Regions from separate parts of the Gracilibacillus xinjiangensis genome, predicted to be linked through region 3. Evidence: riboswitches for the same ligand, from Rfam matches in the RefSeq annotation. Region 3 holds a riboswitch; each other region holds the start of a gene.
The links. A riboswitch is a leader RNA that binds a small molecule or an ion and turns the genes downstream of it on or off. The one in region 3 is predicted to bind thiamine pyrophosphate.
Positions count from the first base shown of each region.

Region 1: another riboswitch for thiamine pyrophosphate. It lies ahead of tenA (thiaminase II); the one in region 3 lies ahead of ACFOY7_RS11990 (3-oxoacyl-ACP reductase).
Region 2: another riboswitch for thiamine pyrophosphate. It lies ahead of ACFOY7_RS08855 (thiamine phosphate synthase); the one in region 3 lies ahead of ACFOY7_RS11990 (3-oxoacyl-ACP reductase).
Region 4: another riboswitch for thiamine pyrophosphate. It lies ahead of tenA (thiaminase II); the one in region 3 lies ahead of ACFOY7_RS11990 (3-oxoacyl-ACP reductase).

Region 1 is NZ_JBHSDT010000008.1:783,101-787,300, reverse strand. It holds gene ACFOY7_RS15295 (methyl-accepting chemotaxis protein) at 1-1,672, shown strand, start outside; TPP riboswitch at 1,823-1,929, shown strand; gene tenA (thiaminase II) at 2,025-2,720, shown strand; gene ACFOY7_RS15285 (ECF transporter S component) at 2,710-3,300, shown strand; gene ACFOY7_RS15280 (ABC transporter ATP-binding protein) at 3,305-4,200, shown strand, end outside.
Region 2 is NZ_JBHSDT010000004.1:1,002,950-1,007,149, forward strand. It holds gene ACFOY7_RS08840 (hypothetical protein) at 1-162, shown strand, start outside; gene ACFOY7_RS08845 (M20 family metallopeptidase) at 219-1,388, opposite strand; gene ACFOY7_RS08850 (ferritin-like domain-containing protein) at 1,494-1,940, opposite strand; TPP riboswitch at 2,092-2,192, shown strand; gene ACFOY7_RS08855 (thiamine phosphate synthase) at 2,292-2,918, shown strand; gene thiO (glycine oxidase ThiO) at 2,902-4,017, shown strand; gene thiS (sulfur carrier protein ThiS) at 4,035-4,200, shown strand, end outside.
Region 3 is NZ_JBHSDT010000008.1:184,356-188,555, reverse strand. It holds gene ACFOY7_RS11995 (LLM class flavin-dependent oxidoreductase) at 375-1,682, opposite strand; gene ACFOY7_RS11990 (3-oxoacyl-ACP reductase) at 1,756-2,508, opposite strand; TPP riboswitch at 2,648-2,748, opposite strand; gene ACFOY7_RS11985 (winged helix-turn-helix domain-containing protein) at 2,858-4,042, opposite strand; gene ACFOY7_RS11980 (hypothetical protein) at 4,147-4,200, opposite strand, start outside.
Region 4 is NZ_JBHSDT010000001.1:282,782-286,981, forward strand. It holds gene ACFOY7_RS01305 (acetylornithine deacetylase) at 1-735, opposite strand, end outside; gene tenA (thiaminase II) at 728-1,429, opposite strand; TPP riboswitch at 1,538-1,637, opposite strand; gene ACFOY7_RS01315 (SDR family oxidoreductase) at 2,190-3,107, opposite strand; gene ACFOY7_RS01320 (hypothetical protein) at 3,244-3,414, shown strand; gene ACFOY7_RS01325 (spore coat protein) at 3,701-4,177, opposite strand.

The sequences.
Region 1 (4,200 bases), 600 kb from region 3:
TAAAAAGATAGCGTTATCATTTGCGGCAGTTATTATTTTATTTAGTATATCGACCATTTACGCAACAGGATTAGTGAAAGATGTAGGTAATAATATTCAAGAAATAGAAAAAAGAAGTAAAATTGCTTTGGATATTTCACAAATGAGTACATTAACTGAATCAATGGGGTTAAGGGTCGCTAATTACGTTCATTATTCCACACAATCGTTTGTTTCGGAGTATGAAGATAGAAGACATCAATTTGACCTTCTTACAGCAGAGTTAGAACAATATATGGATACGCCAGAATCAAATGAATTATTTACTCTTGTTATTACGAATATGAATAAAATGAATGACACTTTTGTAAGCGATGTAATTCCTGCTGTTGAAGTAAATGATTTTGTTACAGCGAAAAGAAATGCACAAAGTTTAAACCAACTACAGTTAGAAACGGTGGCAGTTTTAGAAGTACTTGTTGATATTATTAATCAAGATATGGAACAAGCTGTAGCAAAAGCTGAGATTGCTCAGAGTAATACATATACTACGCTCATTGTTTCTATTATTGTATCCATAATATTAAGTTGTTTAGCCGTTTTCTTTATTAGCAGAAATATATCCAGTAACTTACAGAAAGTAATTGAATATAGTAATCAGATTGCAGCAGGTAAATTAAACATAGAGAACATCAAATACAAAGGAAAAGACGAGATTAGTAAACTGATTAATGCAATTAATACAATGAGAGAGAATTTAAGTAACATGATTCAACATATTACTGATATCTCTGATGTCGTCAGTGAACGAAGTACTGCACTAAAAGCTAGTGCCAAAGAGGTACATACAGGTGCTGAGCAAGTATCACTTACAATGGAAGGGTTAGCCAAAGGATCGGATAATGAAGCAAACTTTTTAAGTGAATTAACGGAAGAGATGCAAAAATTCAGTGAAAAAATAATGACAACAAACGAAAACGCTGAATCAATTGCAAATTCTACATCTTCTGCAGAGGTGCTGATAACGGATGGAAAGAACTTAATGGGACAATCTATTGCACAAATGGAACGGATTGATCAAATTGTTACAGAAGCAGTTGATAAAATGAAAGTGCTTGACAGCAAATCTCATGAGATCACGAAGCTAATCTCCGTTATTAAAGAAATCGCTGAACAAACTAACTTACTTGCATTAAATGCTGCAATTGAAGCGGCAAGAGCTGGGGAGCATGGCAAAGGTTTTGCGGTAGTTGCAGACGAAGTGCGTAAACTAGCTGAGCAAGTAGGTATCTCTGTGAAAGATATTACAGTCATTGTACACAGTATTCAGGACGAGACAACAACTGTATCAAATTCCCTGATAGGCGGATATAGAGAAGTCAAAGAAGGAACATCACAGATTGAAGAAACAGGTCGAACCTTTGAAGAAATAAATCATGCGGTTAAATTAGTTGTAGAAAATATACAAAACATCTCTGAAAACTTAACTGAAATAACTTCAAGCAGCCAAGGAATGAATGGAGCTTTACAAGAGGTTGCATCGATATCCGAACAATCAGCTGCGGGTATCGAAGAAACCACTGCTACGTCAGAACAAACAAGTCAATCAATGAATCAAATTATCACTAATATTACTGAATTAAATGACCTGTCTAAAAAGCTTCACGGTGTTGTTCAAAAATTTGAAATATAAACCTGGAATATAAGCCCATTCCGTCGAACAGGTGAAGGGATCTCGGCAGCAAAGTAAATGACTGAGTATTGAATGAATTCATTTTTTGTTAAAAATTGTATTGACAAGTTAGCAATATCTGTTATAGTAGAGACGAAATTATATAACCCGTAATTCCACTAGGGGTGTCTTTTAAAGACTGAGATTAAAGTATTACTTTAAGACCCTTAGAACCTGATCTGGTTTATACCAGCGTAGGGAAGTGGCGAAGGATTATCCTTTATTTATCATAAATTTTTCTGTATTTATGACCACTATCTTTACGTTGGTAATGATAGTGGTTTTTTGTGGTTAAATAAAGGGAGGAAATGAAATGAAGTTTTCAGAAATTTTACGAATAGAAGTTGATCCGATTTGGCAGGCAAGTTTTGACCATCCATTTGTACAAGGAATTGGTCAAGGGACCTTACCCATTGATTGTTTTAAATACTATGTCCTGCAGGATGCATATTATTTATCCCATTTTGCCCGTATCCAATCATTAGGTGCAGCCAAGGCGAATTCACTCGAGAGCACCTATCGTATGGCATCACATGCTCAAGGTACATATGAAGCCGAACTAGAGTTACATCGAAGCTTTTCGGACATTTTAGGTATTACAAAAGAAGAGAAGGCAGCTTTTAAGCCATCACCCACCGCATATGCTTACACTTCACATATGTATCGTGCTGCATATGAAGGACATCTAGGTGATGTAATTGCAGCAATACTTCCTTGTTATTGGCTTTATTTTGAGGTTGGGGAAAAATTAAAAGATTGTAAGCCGGACCATCCTGTCTATCAAAAATGGATTTCCGCATATGGCGGTGACTGGTTTGGTAATTTAGTGAACGAACAAATTGATCGCTTGGACGAAATAGCCAGTCAAGTTACAGAAGCGGATCAAGAACGGATGAAGGAACATTTTGTTATTAGCAGTAATTATGAATTACTGTTTTGGGAAATGGCGTATCAAATGGAGACATGGGAGACTGTATTATCGAAAGGAATGTTAGCTAATGAAAAATAAACTAACTCTTACAGATATTTTAGTTACCATTGTTATTGCAATCGTATTTAGTGTGATATATAAAATCTGGGGTCCATTATATAATACTCTTTCCGTATTTGGATTACACATTGACCAATTAGTTTATGGGATGTGGTTTATGGCAGCAACTGTCGCATTCTTAATTATCAGAAAACCAGGTGTTGCTCTCCTGGCAGAATTAGCTGCAGCACAAGGAGAATTTCTATTTGGTGGTCAGTGGGGAATTAGCCTTCTGTTATATGGTCTAGTACAAGGACTGGGCTGTGAACTGATATTTGCAATATTCCGTTATAAGAATCACCGTATTTTTGTGATGTGTCTTGCGGCAATTGGGGCAACGATTGGTTCCCTTTGGTTAGATACTTATTATGGCTATATACAGGAACTAGTCTGGTGGAACTTAACCCTTTTAATTGTATTCAGGACACTCGGTGCAATAGTTATTACTGGTTTTTTTGCATTTTATCTAGTGAAAGCTTTAGAGAAAACAGGTGTAACAAACTTAGTTAGACCAGTTAATCAGAAGCATTACCAGGCACTGGATGAAGAGGTAAGGTGAGAGAATGGATCAAGTTGAAGTGAGTATAGAAGGGTTAAAAGTTAAGTTTCCTGATGAGAAGTCCTTTTTATTTAAGGATTTCTCGCTTTCTATAAATAAAGGGGAGAAGGTACTTTTGGTTGGACCATCCGGAGCGGGGAAATCAACATTGCTCAAGATACTTGCAGGTATTATTCCACACTCTGTAGAAATCCCCATGAAGTGTGCGGATAGTAAATTATCGAAACATTCTGGCTATGTTTTTCAAGATCCTGATACCCAATTTTGTATGCCGTATGTTGATGAAGAGATAGCTTTTGTATTAGAAAATCTTCAAATACCGCATGAGGAAATGTCTGATCGAATTCAATTCTATATGGAAAAAGTAGGTTTAGTTTTACCTGAGTCTCATACGAAGATTGACAAATTGTCTGGTGGAATGAAACAAAGGTTAGCAATTGCTAGTACACTCGCATTACAGCCAGATGTTATGTTTTTAGATGAGCCAACAGCAATGTTAGATAGCGAAGGAACACAACAAGTATGGGAATCAGTTAGGAAGATAGCTTCAGATAAAACGGTTATCATTGTGGAACATAAGATAGAACATGTTTATGATTTTGCTGACAGGATGATCATGTTGGATTCTCAAGGTGCCATTGTTGCAGATGGGGAACCGAATTACGTCATCAATCATTATAAAGATCTCTTTCGGCAATACGGAATTTGGTATCCAGGAGTTTGGGAAGAAAATATTCCATCCTATCTCCAGTATGCTGAAAAACCAGTGCCTGAAATGACAATACATCACTTAACCGGATATAGGAGTAAGAAGGGCTTAATCCATGTAGAGAACGCAATAGTTAACAAGGGAGAATGGATTACAATTACAGGTAAAAATGGATCAGGAAAAAGTACACT
Region 2 (4,200 bases), on a different contig from region 3:
ACGAATAAGTGGAACAACGATCATCCTGTAAAGACGGCATCACGTAAGGTAAGTTTAGGTTTGGTCATCCATTCCATAGAAAGTCTCTCTTCTAAAGCAGTAACCTGGCATATAGAGGATGATAGATCCTGGAAAGCAAATAATCCGGACAAATTCAGTTGAACCGTCCGGATTATAGTATGGATTAACTCCTTTTGCCAGCCTCTTTTGTAGCGGGGTTAGAGTAGATTAGCTTCCATTACTGTACTAATTAATGTTTTGGCAGCAATCTTCATCGCTCTTTCGTCAAAGTCAAACATTGGATGATGATGTGGTACAAATTGGTCTTTTTTTTGAGCACCAGTAAAGAAAAATGCCCCAGGTCTTTCTTCTAAATAATATGCAAAATCTTCACCGGTCATACTCGGAACACTCATTTCAGCGCTGTTTACTTCTTCCAAATTTTCCGCAGATTGAATAATTAGTTCCGCATGGATGGAGTGATTGACAACAGGACGATAGCCTTTTTGATAATCAAATGTATAATCTGCATCATAGCTTTGGCATGTGCCTTTAATTATCTTTTCCATTTCAGTAATAATCAGTTGTTGTAATTCTGGATCAAATGTTCGGACCGTTCCTTCCATTACTGCTGTATCCGGTATAACATTATAGGCGTTCCCTGCATGAAATTTGCCGATAGAAAGAACTGCAGTAGTCAATGGATCTAATTTTCGACTAACAATCTGTTGTAAATTAGTGACAAGCTGTGACCCAATGACGATGGGATCTTTCGTCTGATGCGGGATTCCTCCATGCCCGCCATTCCCTTTTATCGTAATGGTAAACTTATCCGCAGCCGCCATAAAATTTCCTGGTGCTGTTTGAACAATTCCATAAGGAGTGTTTGTCCAAAGGTGTGTACCATATACATAATCTACTCCGTCCAGGGCACCATCAGCAATCATTGGCTGAGCACCGCCAGGAGCTACTTCTTCTGCATGTTGATGAATAAATATAATCGTGCCGGGAAGTTGTTCTTTATATTTATTTAGTACTTTCGCAATAGTTAGTAATGTTGCGGTATGACCATCATGGGCACATGCATGCATAACCCCTTGATTCTTTGAGCGATAAGGGACATTTTTTTCGTCTTCTATTGGAAGGGCATCAAAATCCGCTCTTAGAGCAATCGTTTTACCGGGTTTAGCACCAACAAGTTTTGCAACAACACCATTGCCTCCAACACTTGCCCGGAAAGGTATGTTCAATTTGTTGTAAAATTCCTGAATATATTTGGCTGTTTTGTATTCATGGAAAGACAGCTCGGGATGCTGGTGTAAATATCGGCGGATTTCAATCATCTCATCATAATTATTATCTATTTCCTGAAATAATTCGTGAAGCATGGTTTCCCCTCCTTTTTCGAGTAATTATAACATAGCGGGAAAAAGAAAACAGACTTCCAGATTGTACTGGAAGTCTGTTTTCTATCTATAAATAATGGGAGAGGGTTAGCTAAAAAATGATTTGTCTGAAAGTAATCTTGCTGTTTCTTCTTTATGGTGTGTTTCATCTGCAATCATATCATCTAATTTTACAACCAGTTCTGTAAATCCTAATTCTTCTGCTTGTTTTTTACGTTTTTCATATCGTTCAATTGTTTCTGTTTCCGCTTTTAGTGTAGCTTCTAACATTTCCTGTACATCCGTTAATTGTTCTACTTTTGCAGGAGTAGTTGTAGGCGTTCCACCTAATGTTTTAATCTTATCTGATAAGTATAAAGCGTGTCCGATCTCATCATTAATTTCATCTTCAAAAAATGGTTTTAATAATGAGCGGTATAGTCCTGAAACCACTGATGCGTGATACGTGTACATGATAGTTGCAGCATATTCGTTTGCTAAATCAACATTCAATCCATCTAATAACTGTTGCAGTTTTTCTTGATCTTGTGCCATTTGTAATAACATCCTTTCATTATTTTCTTTCTAATATATATCTTCCCATATTCGAGTAAAATAAACATTTGACATGAATAGATATTGGCGGGAATTCCAATTATATGTTATGCTGTATATGTAAGCGATATATCCTTTAATTGAATAATTGATTGAACACTAGGGGAGCCTTATGCGGCTGAGACGAATTTATTCGGACCCTTTGAACCTGATCTGGTTAACACTAGCGGAGGGAAGTGGTGGAACAAGTGAGTACTTTACTTATGAAATCATAACACCACTCTTCTTTACTGGAAGGGTGGTTTTTTTCTGCCATTTTCCTCACTATATGGATGGATTGGAGGTTTTGCTATGAAAGGGATTCACCTGATCACGAATGGAAAATCAACAAAAAAGGAACTAGCACAATTAAGAACGATGCATCATTATTTTGATTATATTCATGTAAGAGAAAAATCAAAAACTGCTGCAGAACTAATGCAAATACTTGATTTCTTAGCAGGTATCGGTATCCCATTATCTAAAGTCATCATAAATGATCGAGTTGACCTTGCTGTGATGAAAGGGTGTACTGGTGTTCAACTAGCTTACAATAGTCTGCCGGTAACATTAGTGAAAAAACAATTTCCAGATTTAAAAATAGGTAAATCTGTACATTCAATCGAAGAAGCTTGGAAAGCGGAAAAAGATGGTGCTGACTTTATTTTATATGGACACATCTACCACAGTAAATCGAAACAAGGAGTAAAGCCTAGAGGAATTCAAGCATTACAGCGTGTTGCAAAATCTATCTCCATCCCAACAATTGCAGTGGGAGGAATCCATCCAGAGCAAGTGGAGGAAGTCTTGGGTGCAGGGGCAAAAGGATTAGCGATGATCTCCGCTTTTTGGGAATCGCCTGCGCCTTTGCAAGCGGCAAAGGCTTATTATGAAAGATTCAATCATTGGGAGGAGGAACATTTTGAGAGAACATTATGATCAAATTGTTGTAGGTGGTGGCGTAATTGGTTGTTCGATTGCTTATCAATTAAGCAAAAGAGGATATCGGGTCCTGGTAATAGAAAATGATGTAATCGGAAGTGGTGCATCAAGTGCTGCTGCAGGTATGTTAGGAGCACAGTTGGAATTCTCTTCAGATAGTGCATTATTTCACTTTGCAAGACAAAGCCGTGCTTTTTTTCCTGAATTGTCAAGGGAATTAGAAGAAGCGAGTGGAATTAATATTGGATTAATCCAAAAAGGAACGATGAAGTTAGCATTTACTGAGAAACAATTGATTGAATTGAAAGAGATTGCCAGGTTTCAAGGAAAAGCTGGTGAGTCAGCTCTTCTCCTTACCCAGAAGGCTGCGTTATTAAAAGAGAGAAGATTAACAGGAAATTTCCTTGCTGCTTTATTTTTTCCTGATGATGGTCAGGTTTCTGCCCCTCAATTAACACTAGCTTTTGCTAAAGCTGCACGAAACCATGGAGCAGTGTTGTTAGAACATACCCAAGTTAGTGAATTGATCGAACAGGAAAATGGCCTAAAAGGTGTAAGAACAACAAATGGTCTATATTATTCTGATCAAATAGTGATGGCAACAGGTAAAGATACAACCAAGTGGTTACCTTATGATTTAGCTATTACTCCTGTAAAAGGGGAATGCATTTCGGTAAGACCAGACCAGCCATTAATCGAAAGTACGATATTCTCTGATGGATGCTACTTAGTACCAAAAAATGATGGCAGCATTATCATCGGTGCTACATCTCTTCATGGTATTACAGATAAAACGGTTCGTGTGAAAGGTGTACAACAATTACTAACAAAAGCAAGGAAAATTATCCCTGCTATCGAACATGCACAGTTAGAGCACTTCTGGGCAGGAATTCGACCACAAACTAGCGATGGTTTTCCTTATATAGGAGAGGTGCCTGGCAGGGATGGAGTATATGTTGCTGCAGGGCATTATCGCAATGGCATCTTGTTGTCACCGATTACAGGAATGATGGTAGCGGATTTAATCGAAGGAAAAGCAGCTGCTAAATATGCTGCAAGCTTTGCTCTAAACAGAGTGCAGCGAGCATTTGTGTAAAGGGTGTGTTATCGAAGATGAAGCTGATTATTAATGGAGATCCATTAGAATTGCAAACAGATGTGAAAAATATAGAAGAATTAATCACAGCTTTAGGCCTAACTGACAAATCATTAATTGTAGAACACAATCAAACCATATTAAAAAAACAAGATCATAAGAAAGTAAGTGTCTCAAATGGAG
Region 3 (4,200 bases):
CTTATCGTTTTTCTTTTTTGAGTTCTTCCTGAAGTTTTTTTAGCTCTTCGGATTGAATGAGAATATTATTATTTATTTTCCGCAGTGCATCGTAAATTGCCAATAATCCACCGAAAACCAATATACCTATTAAAGAATCATCTATTTAGTCAAAAGAAAAAAGTACAAATTAAACGAATAGAAATAAATTACTACCACGGTCATGTGTAACAATACAACTGAACCATAAATAAGTTGCTTTTCCAACAGGTGGACATTCATAAATGGCTACTAGTTTTTAGCACAGGAATTATTTAAAGTCATAAGTGAAAACTCTTGTTGCAAAGTAAACGAATCTACTTTTTTTGCTTTCTTATTCAACATTAGCACCTGAACTACGTTAATCCTAAATGTTCACGAAAAGTATGACCTTCATATTCCCTTCTGAAAATACCTCTTTTTTGTAATTCAGGAACAATTAGTTCAACAAAGTCTTCTAAACTACCGGGTAATGTAGGGGGCATAAGATTAAATCCGTCAGCCACACCAGCTTCAATCCAGACTTCCATCTGATCCACAACTTCTTCGGGTGTACCTATCAGCGTATGATGTCCACCGCCTGCATTAAGATATCCTAATAATTCTCTTACTGTTGGTTGTGTATCATTAATTATTTCTAATATCGTTTCGTACCGACCAACTGGACCATTAAATTCTTCTACTGGGGGTAACTGAGGTACTTCTTTATCGATTTCCCAATTAGAACAGTCTTGTTGAATAAAGAAACTCAACTGTTTTAAAGCTGTTTCAAGAGGTAATTGCTCATCTAATGCTGCTTTTTTGGCTAAAGCTTCTTCTTGAGTATGCCCTACATAGGTCACTAAGCCTGGAAATACTTTAATATGTCTATTGCTGTCTTCGCTTTGTTTAACTTGTTCATCTAATTTTTCACGGAATCTTTTGGCTTGCTTTAAGTTCCACGACACTGAATAGACTGCATCGGCATATTTCGCGGCTAATGCAATGCCTTGTTTAGATGCACCTGCTTGCATTGATACTGGTTTGCCTTGCGGACTTTTTGGCGTAGTGGATGGGCCATACACTTTAAAATAGGTACCATTGTGGTTAATAGGCTGAATGTTTGAAGGATTGATCAATTTTCCTTCTTCTCGATCATGTAAAAAATCATTACTGTCCCATGAAAGAAATAACTTATTCATTAATGCAGCGAATTCATCTGCCTTCTCATAGCGTTTGTCATGAGAAGGCAGTCCTTCCATACCATGATTTAACGCTTCAAAATCAGTCATTGACGTAACAAGGTTCCAACCGACACGTCCTTTTGTAATATGGTCTAAACTCAATAGTTGTCTGGAAGCTGTGAAAGGATTAGAAAAAGTACTTGAAATGGTTGAAACCAATCCTACATGATTTGTCACTTGAGAAATAGCAGTTAAATTAACTACTGGATCAAACCAGAATGCTGGCATATTACTGGAATCTTTACCCGCAAATGATTGGTTATCAGCAAAGAATACTGCGTCAAAGTAGCCCCTTTCTGCTAACTGTGCTAAAGACTGGTAATAAGAAATGTCTCCAATACGTTCAACACTTGAATCAGGCATTAACCAGGCAGCTTGATGGTGTCCACAACCATACAGCAAAACACCTAAGTGGAGTTGTTTTCCTTTAGTTTTTGTCATTTGTTTACACCTCAAAATCCGTCATTATTCATTGTCTGTTTTTTTGCAGGATGAACTATGCTAATTTAAGCGTTTAGTTCATTGTCAAACCGCCATCTACGGTGAAATTTTGTCCTGTAATACCGTTCGCGTTTTCCGAAGATAAAAAAGCGACCATATTGGCTACATCTTGAGGCGTTGTCACCTTCTTCATTGGCGTTGATTGAGCAATTAAATCGAAAACTTCTGGTGTTGTAACAGCACTGGCGTCAGTCGTTTTTAATAATCCACCTGAAACTACATTCGCTTTTATACCATATTGTCCTAATTCTGAAGCGATATTACGTGTAAAACCTATTAATCCAGCTTTAGCTGTTGTATATTCGTGGTAGGGTACAACAGGATTTTGATATAGATTAGTACCTATACTTATAATACTTCCATTTTGTCGTTCAATATATTGAGGTGCTATGCTTTGAACGACATTAAATGCTGCTTTTAAAGTACCATCTAATTGCTTTTGATAGTCATCCCACGTGAGTTCTGTGAAGGTTTTCTGTTTGTTTGGATCAAATTTGAAGTCTACTAATGCATTGTTGACTACCACATCTATTTGGCCAAAATATTCCGTTGCTTTTTTTATCAATTTATCTACTTCTTTACGGTTTCTTACATCAGCCTGAATTGCAATAGCATTCTCTTCCCCAATCTCAGATACGAGCTTCTCAGCAGCATCTTTGCTTTTATAGTAATTGATAACCACTTGAAATCCTTGTTCTGCCAATGTCTTTGCAATAGTTGCTCCTAAACCTCTACTACTACCTGTTACTAATACTGTTCTAGTCATCATAAAAACTCCTATATTTTAAATTTTGTTGAAACCAAATAATAAAATGCTAGATAAAAAAATACGCAACCTTCCCCCGGAAAGTTGCGTAAAACAAATAACTACATATGAAAATAAGGCACAATCGTTCCTTAAGTATGTAATAAAGTTTACACTTTCCTACGCTAGTTTTAACTAGTTCAGGTTCAAAGGGTTTGAGGTAAAACTCATCTCAGTTAAATAACACCCCTAGTGCATATATTTAAGTTATATTCAATGTATAGTTTTAGGAAATAAATGTCAAGTGAAAATAGTAAAGTTATCGTATTCTATAAATTTGTTATTCTTCACCCGTCCTTCCATAAGAATCTCAATCAACAACTATCGTTTCACAGCTATTAAAAATCGCAAACTTCTCGAAACAATTGTCCAATGCTGTTTGCAATTGTTTTGTTTGCTTCACACCTTTCTCATACCAGATGTTCTTAACGACAAGTCTCTTGGCCTTTCTCTCTGCAATTACCTCGACTCGCCCAATGAAGGTCTCTCCGTATAGTAGAGGCAACACATAATGGCCGTATTTCCGTTTGGATGCTGGCGTATAAATCTCCCAGGTGTAATCAAAGCCAAATAGTTCGTTGATTAGCTTTCTGTCCCAAATTAAATTATCCAATGGGGCGATTAACTCGCAGCGAAATTTCCAAGTCGGGTTTTGCAGGACCGTTTCAATTAATGGCAAGTCCTCCGCACAACAGTACAGTATATCCTTCATTCCTTCCACGGAGACAGCTATAATCCGAGCTTCGTCCAATAGCTGGCGAAAAACCTCTTTGCGCTGCTCCGCTTTCAACCCCCATATGTTCAACCAGGCATGGGACGCGCGATTCCATAAAAGGCCAACCGCACCGATTCGGCGGAGTACGCGCCACTTGTGATGGTCAAGCTGATCTGGCAGCGGATCCGGCACATTTAGCAAATGGGGCGGTATATATTTCTCGGCGATATCGTAGTATTTACGCGTGCCTTCTTTATGATGGATAATCAAATCGCCTGTCGAGTACATCTGCTCCAATACCGAACGAGATGAGTTATTGCCACCGCTCCAGTGAATGGCTGATTGCCACGAGAAATCCCCATCCAATTCTATATCTTTTGAACTCAGGGCACCGTGTTTTTGAATAAGCGTCCGAACTTCCTTTGTTAACGCCGGCATTTCAGGATAATTATCAGCATGTTTTCGGGCAACCTCCCTGTATCTTTCAAAATACGGCCAGTCCTCGACAGGGATAATCGCCAGGTTCTTATCAGGATAATCAACCAACTTTCTATCTATGTACAGCAACTCATCAAGCATTTTCTTGGAAAATCCGTTAATTCGCGACTGCAGCACAAGTTCAGCATTTTTTCCGCAAACATCTATCGGGTCAAATTGAATACAGCCAGCCTGCCGAACAAAATCTAATACACCCTGCTTTTCTGCAAATTTATATCCGCCCAGCAGTCCTTGTTTTAACAATATAAATTGCCGTGCCTGACGGTGCGTTAATTTGATCATTTCGTACCTCCTGCTTCAAAAGCACATGGATAAACAACGCCAATTATCATATTATCTATTACATGCAGAGACAATGAATACAATTTACTGTCACTATGTCCCAATTACTCCACGACATTCGCTTTTTCTCCTCCTAGATCGATAAGCAGTTCGGCTTC
Region 4 (4,200 bases), on a different contig from region 3:
GCTTTTCAATTCCGACCATTGTCTCTCTAAATCTTGCAAACTAGCAATAATTTGCATCATCTTCTCAATCGCACTAGCACCTTTATTAGGGTTTTCTGATTGGTTTAAATCTGCCCTCATTGCGTCATGAAACACTTCTTTACTCTTTACAGTGATCCATCCAGTAATAACACCACCTTGTCCTTGAATTTGACAATCACTACTATCAACAACCAGCGCAAAATCTGATCTGTAACCTTTCTCTATACAAGATAACGTACCTGCTTCTCCCGCCTCTTCACCGATAACTGTCTGGATTTGCAGATCTCCATTTAAGGATACGCCTTGCTCATTTAAAATTTTTACAGCTAACAATGTTGCAGCAACTGCACCCTTCATATCCGCTACACCACGACCATAAACATAACCGGATTTCTCGGTTAATTCAAACACGGGTACCGTCCAATTCGCTTCATCTCCCACTTCTGCCACATCAATATGTCCATTAATTACCAGACTGTTGTACTCCTTTTTATTTTTCCCCTCCTTCATTGCAACCAGATTGGGGTCATTTGGGAACACATCCCAGCTAGTTGTAGTAAATCCTTCGTTTTCTAAAAAGTCGGCAATATATGTTTGAAGTTCTCCTGTATTTCTAGCAGGTGGACTAACTGTTGGAAAGCTAATTAAATCTGCAAGAATTTGCTTTAATTCATCCTGATACTCATCTACTAAGTCTACTGTTAGATTAGCCAAACTGTTTCTCCCCTCTCACGTTTACTGGCCATTGCTCTTTTTTCTCAACCATATTCCAAAACATGTATTCAAATTGGCTAGTTCTAATGACAATCTCCTCTAATCTTTTTAATTCTCGTTCTGATTTTCCTTTTGCTTGTTGATTCATTAGTCTTTTGCACTTTTCAGCTAATTCTGTAAATTCATCTGATGCATACATATTCACCCAGCTGCTGTAGAAATTGTCATCTAATGCCCCAGGCCATTCAGCGAGTGATTTACCAATAAAATTATAGCTCCACTCACATGCAAGAACTGCTGCTATTACATTTTCCACTCCACCTCGTTGAGATACATTTAACATATAACTAGTGTAAGCAGTAGTAATGGCGGAAGGTTCTGTTGTCTCCAGTTCTTCTGCTGTAATACCAAAGTCCGCTGCATAATTACGGTGGAGGTCCATTTCCATATCAAGTACACCATGCAGTAATTTTGCAAAGACAGTCATTGTCTCCAAGTCTTCTGCTTTCGCACTGCCTAATGCAAATAATCTAGAATAGTCGATTAAATATACATAGTCCTGTTTTAGCCAATGCTTGAATTTCTCTTGGTTTAATGTCCCTTCTCCAATCCCCTTTACAAAGGGGTGTTCCAAATAACTCTTCCAGATTGGTTCGACACGTGTCCATAAATGTTCTGTAAATAAGTTGCTCATTATTTCCCTCTCCTTTTTAAAAAGATTTACTAGAGGAACAAAAAACCCATCACCAGTTAAGGAGATGGGTATAGCATTTAAACTACAGATTTATTGTTACATCCATAATTATTTGCCACTCCACTTCCCTACGCTAGTGTTAACTAGATCAGGTTCAAAGGGTCGACCTTTCATCTCTCAGCATTTACATGCTCCCCTAGTAGAAACTATATTTAATTGTTAATTATTAGTATAAAGGATAAGCAATGGTAATTCAAATCCCGCTGCGGAATACGTAATAGTTGAATAATGAGGTAAAAGATTGGATAAACGAGTATAACCCCTTCGAAAAAGCTCCAATAGCATTTCCTTTTATTTTGTCACCAATATTTAGCTTTTCAAATTCCGCTTTGGAGATTTCAGCTATTTCTTAATGGTAACTTTCGTCAAGGCAGCCTCCTCAAGTACAGCATAATAAGTAATTCTTCCAAAAAGATCATTAAATACAGTTTTCCCCTCCACTTTCATCTCTGTCTGTCCTTTTCTTGATTTCTTACCAGTTCAGCTAGTTCCATTGATTCATTAATCCAACAAGATAAAGGCAACAAATATAACAAAACCAGTGATATGTAGAAAAAGTCATGCTAAAAATTCCATTAGAAATCTCCTTTAGCGATGATAATTAATAATTATATAACTGAACAGGGATTTAAAACTCCCATTGGAAATTAGCACAGTAAAGACTGTTCTCTACTGAGCTATTCCAAACGGAGATATTACTTCACCCAAAAACCTGCCCACCATTCACATGCAAGGTTTGTCCTGTTACAAAACGGGAGTCATCTGAAGCAAGATATACAAAGGTTGGGGCAAGCTCAAATGGTTGACCATCACGGTTCATCGGATTAAGCGCAAGACTAACTTGGTCAGGGGAAAAGCTTGATGGGATTAATGGTGTCCAAAACTTCCCAGGTGCAACGGCATTTACTCTGATTCCTTTTTTGACCAGGTTCCTCGCAAGGGCCCGTGTAAAACCGATATTTGCTCCTTTTGTAGCCGTATAATCGATTAATTGTTCGTTCCCTTCAAACGTAACTACAGAAGAGGTATTTATGATCGAACTTCCCGCACTTAAATATTCTAGCGCTTTCCTTGTTGTATAGAAATGGGAATATATATTCACTTTAAACGTATCATCAAACTGTTCGTCAGTAATATCTTGCAAATCTAATTGTTGGAATTGGATTCCTACATGATTGCAGAGTATATCGAGTTGCCCAAACTTTTTGACAGTGCTTTCCACAATAGCCTGACACTGCTGTTTTACTCGCAAATCCCCTGGCAACAGTAAACAACCTTTCCCTATTTCTTCAATTCTGGCTTTCGTACGATTGGCATCCTCATGTTCATCTAAGTAGGCAATCGCTACATTGGCTCCTTCCTTAGCAAAGGCAATCGCAGCTGCTGCACCTATACCACTATCACCACCTGTAATAAGGGCAACTTTCCCCTCTAGCTTCCCACTCCCTATATAGTTAGGATTTTCAACAATCGGCGCCGGTACCATTAGTTTCTCTACTCCAGGCTGTCTATATTGACGTTGCTCCGGAACCGTCAAGGCAACCTCTTCATATCGCGTTATTTCCCCGTAATTAGGATACATTGGATAATAATCAGGATTTAGTCTTTTTTCAGACATTGTTAAATACCCTCCTCCACTCTTTTGTATGGATTACTTTATGTTTAATAGGCATCCGCCGTGTTTGTCCCATTTAAAATAGATACTGGCTCGAATTTCACATTGGCGCATATTTTAATAAGTGGAGGTGATAATTATGGAATATTACTATAATCCAAAAGTACACTATTTATTGATGAATGAATCCTTCGGAAAAGACACCATTATATATGATCATAATAAGAAGCCATTCTACGGACCGAAAATTGGACTTAGACCGCCTTATTACTGTAACCCGCGTTATGAGCAAAACTATCCGCTAATTTAATTAAACTTCATGGGTCTGTTTTCCCCATCGTCCGTTCCCTTCCATTACGGTAGCTATAATTCCTGGTATTTCCTGATTCACGAAATACCCTATGTGATATTTTCCAGACGGTTACTCACGTTTATTAACAAAATCATACTCTTTTTTTACTAATTAAGAAAATATATGTAAATATTTTACCCACCTAATTATCCAGTTGCATCTTCCAAAATAAGGAGGCCTCCGCTAAGTGGAGACCTCCTTATAGGAGATAAACAAATTATTAGAGATAAAAGATTTGAGATACTTATAAAATGTCCAGGCGGGCAACCAATGCGAGTAATACTTGTAATAACACTTGTGCGTTTACTGCAATATCAGTGTCAGTTGTTGTGATTTTTACCCCTCTAGAATTTTCTACATAAGTTTGTTGTTTATTCACTTGACTAGACTTAATCTTTTCATGGAGATCTTGGGTAATTCTTTCCGCCTTATCACTGTCCGCAATGGAAATACTAATGACCAAAGCTATAGCAGCTTGGAGTCCAACCTGTACATTTAGTGCAGCCTGCGTATCCGTTGTAGTGACTTCCACATCACATGAATCTTTAATAATTATCGACTCAAAAGATTCCTGTACAGTTTTGATTTCTTGATTTGCCTCTTGAGTATCATCACTTTGATCGAATGGATGGCACATACTAGTGTCCAATGCATTCCACCTTTTCGTTTGCTTACTATTTCTGCCTGTATAGTAAACAGGTCTTCCATTAACGTACTTCATTTCTGTCATAGTAACACTCCTTG